2 linked regions of the Aeoliella mucimassa genome follow. The protein of the gene in region 2 interacts with the protein of the main gene of each other region in a pairwise test. Links are inferred from orthologs where the notes say so. Each region holds a gene or a part of one and is shown on either strand. Other genes may lie near its edges. The genes, in order: rsfS and Pan181_RS09180.

Region 1 (3,314 bases), 1.8 Mb from region 2 along the record:
GGTCGCCAGCCCGCGGGCGACCAGGTCGTCGACCACGGCTTGCAAGCGATCGTGATAGAAGCTCTCGCCAAGCGTATGGTCGAACGTAACGTTCAGCCGATCGTATGTTTTCTGGATCGCGGTCAGGCACGCTGGCAGGAACGTCTCCCACAGCTCTTTATTCGTCGTGTCGCCAGAGTGAAGCTTGGCAGTCTCGTCGAGTACCGCCCGCGCGATGTTCGTGTGTTCCGTTGCCAGCGGGGCGAGCTGAGGGTCGTCGTCGATCTTGGCGAGCTTCTCTTCGAGCGACTTTTGCTCGCCGAGCAGATCGTTGAGGGAGTTCTCCGCCTGCCGTAGCCTTTTGGCGGCCGCCTTGTCGGCTTTCTTGTCGCCGGTCGGCTCGACGGCCTTGAGCTCGTCGACAAGCTGCTGCTGGGTGGCGAGCTTCTCTTCGAGGGCCGGCAGTCCGTTATTCTTCGCGTTGTGGTACTCCACCAACGTGTTCACGAGCCGATAGAGCCGGCTCAGTTCGGGCACGGGATCTTTGGCGATGGCTGCTTCGTCGGCGAAGTGCTTGTAGCCGTAGATGATCATGCCGAACTGGGTGCCCCAGTCGCCGATATGATTGTCGGTGATCACCCGATGGCCCAGGAAACGAAGCACGTTGCCAATGGCCGCCCCGATGACGGTCGATCGAATGTGGCCCACATGCATCGGTTTGGCCACGTTGGGCGACGAGTAGTCGACCACCACGGTGCGCGGCTTCGCGACGGTCGGCACACCGAGGTGCTCGGTATCGGCGGCCGCGGCCTGCAGTGCTCCCACCAAGGCAGCGTCGGTGAGCTTGAGATTAATGAAGCCCGGGCCGGCGATCTCGGGCGGTTCGCACAGGTCGGACACGTCGAGCGCAGCGACCAGCGCGGCGGCAATCTCCCGCGGCGGCTTGCCAAGCTGCTTGCCGAGCGGCATCGCGCAATTGGCCTGGTAGTCGCCAAACTTGGCATCGTTGCTCGAGCGAATCAATTCCAACACAGGGGCAACGTCGCCGGTGAATCCATCGAGCGAGGCCAGGCTGTTGGCAAACCGTTCACGTAGTTCGGCGAGAAAGTTCATGATTTCCGAGGGGTGGGAGAGTGTGCCTAGGCGACCGCAAAACCTAGTTTGTACCCTAGCGACGGGCGAGCATGGAGGGGGCTCGCGCTACGGGCCGCCAGGCAACAGATCGCGATACGCAGCTGCGCAGGGCGGGCTACAGACACAGCAGCCCCCTAGGAGTAAAGTCTGGGAGTGGACGGAAACTACAAACCGCTGCGGTTTACTCGCCGGCGGTCGGCTCGTCGTCCTGCCAGGGAAGCTCTACCGGCTTCGAATCCTGCCAGAGATCCTCGAGGGCGTAGTAGTCGCGGGTTTCCTGATCGAACAGGTGCACGACCACCGAACCATAATCGAGCAAGATCCAGCGGCTTTCGCTGTAGCCTTCGATGCCTATCCGCTTGTCGCCGAGGTCGTCTTCCAGGCAGTGATCGATCTCTTCGCTGATCGCGTGCAGCTGCCGGCGACTATTACCGGTGACAATCACGAAGTAGTCGAACTCGGGCGTGACCCCTCGCATATCGAGGAGACGGATGTTCTGGCCACGGTTATCGGCGGCGGTGCGGGCAGCGGCTATCGCGAGCTGCAAGCTGCGCTCGGCACGTGTGTCGCTGGCGGGGGTGGGTTCAGACAAGGGGCTCGTAAGGTTCATTGGAGTAAGGGGAATTGTTGTCCTAAGCTCTGCATTTTATCGAACAATCGGCGGCGGAACAATTGCGGCGGCCCGGTCGGGGCTCCTCACTCGCCCGCAGACGCCTACAATTACAGCGTTTCGCGTTGTGCAACTCACAAATATTTTAAGGATCGAACGATGGCCGATTGGGTGGAGGAAGGCAAAAAAGCCCCCGCATTTACACTGACCGCCGACGACGGGTCGAAGGTTCGCTTGTCGGAACTGGCGGGCTCGCCGGTGGTGCTCTATTTCTACCCCCGCGACAACACGCCCGGCTGCACCCGCGAGGCCTGCGCGTTTCGCGATGCGAAAGCCGAGCTCAAGAAACTGGGAGCCGTCGTGCTCGGCGTGAGCACCGACTCGATCGAAAGCCACGTGAAATTCCGCGACAAATACGAACTGAACTTCCCGCTGCTGGTCGATGAGGATCACAAAGTCGCCGAAAAATACGGTGCCTGGCGCGAGAAGAACATGTACGGCAAGAAGTCGATGGGCATCCAACGCAGCACGTTTCTCATCGACGCCCAGGGCAAAGTTGCGAAGGTATGGAAGCGGGTGCAAGTGGATGGGCACGACGAGAAAGTGCTCGCGGCGCTGAAGTCGCTCGAATAACCACCTGCCGGCTTGCAGAATCAGCGACCTCGGCCCGCAACTGCGGATGGCCGAGGACCGCTGGTTCTTGAAAAACACGTCTGGCATCACGCCCGCTAATTCGGCTAAACTACGAAACACTCTTCTGGACTTGCAACTTCGACTTAGGCGGTCGTCACTTTTTCCATATCTCGCGCAACCAATCCGGCTGCCCGGTTTGCCCACTTGGATTGCGTAGCGATACCGCTGCACCTCTTTCAAAAAGTCGTTGGTTCGGAGGCTTGTTCGATGAATTGCGATCAGGTTTTCATGATTCTCACGAGTGGTCCCTTTCCCACAGGCGATCGTTCGGACATCGAAGTGGAAAACCATCTCGACCATTGCCCCACTTGCTGGCGCATTGCCGAAGCGTTGCGCCCCGCCCACGACGTGTTTGAGGAGTCGGTTCCCGCCTGGGAAGGCCGCGACCTGCCTGGCTACTGGGGCGAGTCGCAGCCCGCACGCGCGGTAATGGCCGAACTGCAACAAACGGCTTTGCGCACCACGGCCACGCGGCGGCAGTCGCGGACGTTGGTTCAAATGCCGCTGGCAGTCGAACAGCAGCGTCAGGCGATGGCCGGCTGGCGCGACGTGTTTGTGGTCGCTGGCATCGTCGCCGTGATGTGCGGCATCGCCCTTTTGGTCTCGAATCTGGTTCCGTAGCGAGCCCAAACGACACACCTCTGCCAGGTCCGCACACTCCTATTATTCCGCAAGCTCCTGCGTTTGCGCGTTTGCCGATTCTGCCGGAAAATACTTCCTACCCCTTGCGCGAAGTGCCAAAACTTCGTTGGCAAAGCTCTGTTTGGCAAGCTACTTTTCACTGGTTCGCCTCGGTAGACCCAATCTACTCGTGCCGTGGGCCGCTCGTCCCACCACCCGCTTCTGTCACGACCGACGCGAAGCCCCCTCCTCCTTTTGCCCGATGTTGCGCTCGGGC
Region 2 (3,173 bases):
GTTCCGAGATGCGGAAGAACGAGTACGGCACCACCGAGGTGTAAACCGTGCCGGCTGGCAGTTCGCTGGGCGGTTGGAGGTCGTCGCGATCGAGAAACAAATGAAACCCGCCGCAGACGACCATGCAATCCTTTGGTTTCAGCTTGCGAGTCTTTAGCGTCTGGCGAATGGTGTGCCACATATGACGCTCGCGATCCAGGGTGCCATCGATGGCCAACCGCTCGGCCGGCGAGGTGCGTCGCGACGCGGCGCAGAACGTTGCCAACTCGCGGCGAAACTCCTCGGTATCGCGCTGATCGGCGTCGAGTTCAAACAAGGTGTCCCAGGCTTCGTTCCACGAACGAAATCCTGCCGACTTGGCGAGCTGTTGGTAGAATCTGCTGCTGAAAAGCAGTTGATCGGAATCATGCGTGGCGGCCGACGCAGGATTGGCGTCCTGGTCGAGCACCTCGGCGGGCGGCGGTTCTTCGAGCGGTTCCAGGTCGCTTCGCGGAGTGATCTCGGCGTAGTGCGGCAGGTCCATGAACACCACGTCGGCCTTCGTTTTCGTGGCCGCCTGCAAGGTGACGTATTCCGGCGAGTAGGCAACCAGCGGGTACCACGAGGCAAACCTGGCTGGGATGTCGGGCGACTCGCTGGCGATGCCGGCCAGGCCGAGCACGTTGTCGTCGTCACGATACGACGAGTAAATCGCCACTGGTGGCTTGGTCTTGCTATCGATCACATGCGGCAGCAGGTCTTGCGCCTCGGCAGGGCCTTCGAGGAAGATCACTTTCGGCTTGCGTGCGAGGATGGTCCGCTGCACGTGATACGCCACGCCGGGCGAGTGATGACGTACCGGGAACCAATACAGGTCCTCGCCGAGCACCTGGTCGACTTGCTCCGCAATCGCCTCGGTGTCGAGCCCGCTTTGCCTGATCGCGGCGGCTGATTGTTTACCCGCTTGGCTCATGAATTACCTCACCGAGCTCACCACTGCGTCGTGAAAGTCCTTCCAATCCTTGTTCTTCATCCCCCGCTTCTTGGCAACCACCACCGCGTACTCCTTAAGCACTGCCAGCTCGGCGACGTCCTCCTTCACGATCGAGCCAATCATGTTGCGGGCGATGTCGCCGGGCGTCACCTCTCCTTTTCCGAAGTAGCGGGCGTGCAGGTTCGCGTCGAGGGCCACGCCGATCGCTTCGGCGGTCGACAGCGTATTCGAGGCTTGTTTCAGGCTCACCCCGTCGCTGGTTTTGCCAGTGCGGAGTTCACGAAAAACGGTGGCCAGCAATTCGACCAGCGGCGGGCTCATCCGTTGCGGCAGATCATACCGCTCGATCAGCTCGGCCGAGCGGCTTTGCACAATTTCGATCTCAGTTTTCTGATCGCTGACGATGGGGATGTGGATATAATTGAACCGGCGCTTCAACGCGGCCGACAGTTCGTTCACCCCTTGGTCGCGAGTGTTCGCGGTCGCAATGATGTTGAACCCAGGCCGCGCCCACACCATGTTGGCATCAGGCAGTTCGGGGATTGCGATCGCTTTGTCGGACAGGATCGACACGAGCGAATCCTGCACGTCGGGCACACAGCGGGTGATTTCTTCGAACCGCAGCAATGTTCCCCCCTGCATGGCGACCATCGCTGGCGAAGGAATCAGGTTGTCGGAGGTCGGCCCCTCGGCGATCACCCGGGCGATGTTCCACGAGTACTTGATGTGTTCTTCAGTGGTCCCCGCGGTTCCTTGGATGGTTAAGGTTGAGGTGCCCGAGATGGCCGCGGCCAGATGCTCGGAGAGCCAGCTTTTGCCGGTTCCAGGCTCGCCGACCAGCAATAGCGCCCGCTCCGAAGCCAAGGTGACAATCGCCCGCTCGACGATGGAGTCGTCTCCGTAGAACTTGCGGGTGATCGGCACGTCGACTTTCTTGCCATCGATCGTGGCTTTTAGCTTCTTACCGCCGACGATGTAGTCGAGCACCGCTCGCGGCGACAACCGCCAGGCGTCGGGGGGCGTGTCGGAGTCGTTCTGCACGAGTGCTGCAAGCTGGTCGGCATATTTCACTTCGGCCGGATCGCGAAGCCTCTCCGTCTCTACCTTGGTGGTCGATGCGGCCGGCTTCTTCGCGGCGACTTTCTTTTTAGCCATGATGGGTGCCTTGGTTCAAAACTTGAGCGCTGCGAGCAACGCTTTACGGTCGACGTCTTTATCGGAAATGGTAAGGTAGCGCGGTTTCTCCCCCTCGAGCAGCGTGAGCGGCTGCACCATCAGTTGGCAAGCCGCGTAGTGCATCAGCCCAAACAGTGGTGGGCGATCTTTCTTCGCGTGCAGTTTCTTGAGGGCCGATTTCACCGATACGCCTTCCGGCGAGTCGCTATAGCTCAATTGAAAAAGGGTTTGATGGCTCACAATCGGAACCAACTGCTGCGTTTTGCGAGTTGCAGGTTGCCAGGAGTCCTCGGCGAACTGCCATACATCAAGCATCAACTCTTCCTGCAGGTCGATCTCCAGATCAAACGGGCCTGGGCGGTATTGTTGCAGATGTTGCTGGGCCCGCGACGGATCCCAAGCAAAGTGCTGCGGCCAGTCGCTGTAAGTCTTGGCAGCGGTAACACTGGTCTTCTCGCCCATGGTGAGTCGCCCACCTCCGTGGTCGTCGAGCGCGAACATGGCGCTAGTGATTTCGACGATCTTTCCTTCGAGAAACAGATGCGGCTTGAACTTCTGTTTCTGAGGCAGATGCAGAAAACCCTCGGGGGGAATCTCGTTGCCTGGTTTCAAAGGGAACACGCACGACCAGACCAACGACTGGCCGCGCGGAAGTTGCGGAGTATCGTCGAGCGTGCGAAGTCGAAAATCGAAGCCGCAGAAACTATCTTTCACATGTTTTTTGGTCACCCCCAGGGTGATCACTCGCGTTTGCTTGAGCGGTTGCGAGACTGGCGTGTGCATTAGTCGTTCGAACAACGCCGAGTCGGTGTTGCGAACCGCGGTCGCCAGTCCACGACTCAGCAGCCAGGCCCGACCGAGGAAGAAACTGAGCCGCTGTTTGGAGAACTCGGCATCGTTGCGGGTGAAGCGGCCGATTTCTTCGTTGGCCACGCGCAGGGTGGCTCCCAACCGCAATAGACGCATCCGCGAAGCTTCTTGAAAGCTTACCCCCAGCGTCTTGTGAGTCGCCTGCGAGGCAGCG

What was found.
Region 1: the proteins of Pan181_RS09180 (region 2) and rsfS interact in binary tests that used the Escherichia coli proteins (3 or more experiments, as listed by UniProt). The link is inferred for Aeoliella mucimassa from one-to-one orthologs.

Annotation. Positions count from the first base shown.
Region 1 is NZ_CP036278.1:475,385-478,698, reverse strand. What follows is about bases 1-2,994. They hold rsfS (ribosome silencing factor), read right to left. Parts: upstream 1,706-2,994; coding sequence 1,295-1,705; downstream 1-1,294. Other genes in these bases: Pan181_RS01890 (hypothetical protein), read left to right, coding at 2,624-2,994; bcp (thioredoxin-dependent thiol peroxidase), read left to right, coding at 1,883-2,356; argS (arginine--tRNA ligase), read right to left, coding at 1-1,092. In the rest of the region: more of Pan181_RS01890, read left to right, coding at 2,995-3,037. UniProt on the Escherichia coli protein: Functions as a ribosomal silencing factor. Interacts with ribosomal protein uL14 (rplN), blocking formation of intersubunit bridge B8.
Region 2 is NZ_CP036278.1:2,284,318-2,287,490, reverse strand. The notes cover bases 43-2,895. They hold Pan181_RS09180 (AAA family ATPase), read right to left. Parts: upstream 2,129-2,895; coding sequence 956-2,128; downstream 43-955. Other genes in these bases: Pan181_RS09175 (hypothetical protein), read right to left, coding at 2,144-2,895; Pan181_RS26000 (DUF5682 family protein), read right to left, coding at 43-952. In the rest of the region: more of Pan181_RS26000, read right to left, coding at 1-42; more of Pan181_RS09175, read right to left, coding at 2,896-3,173.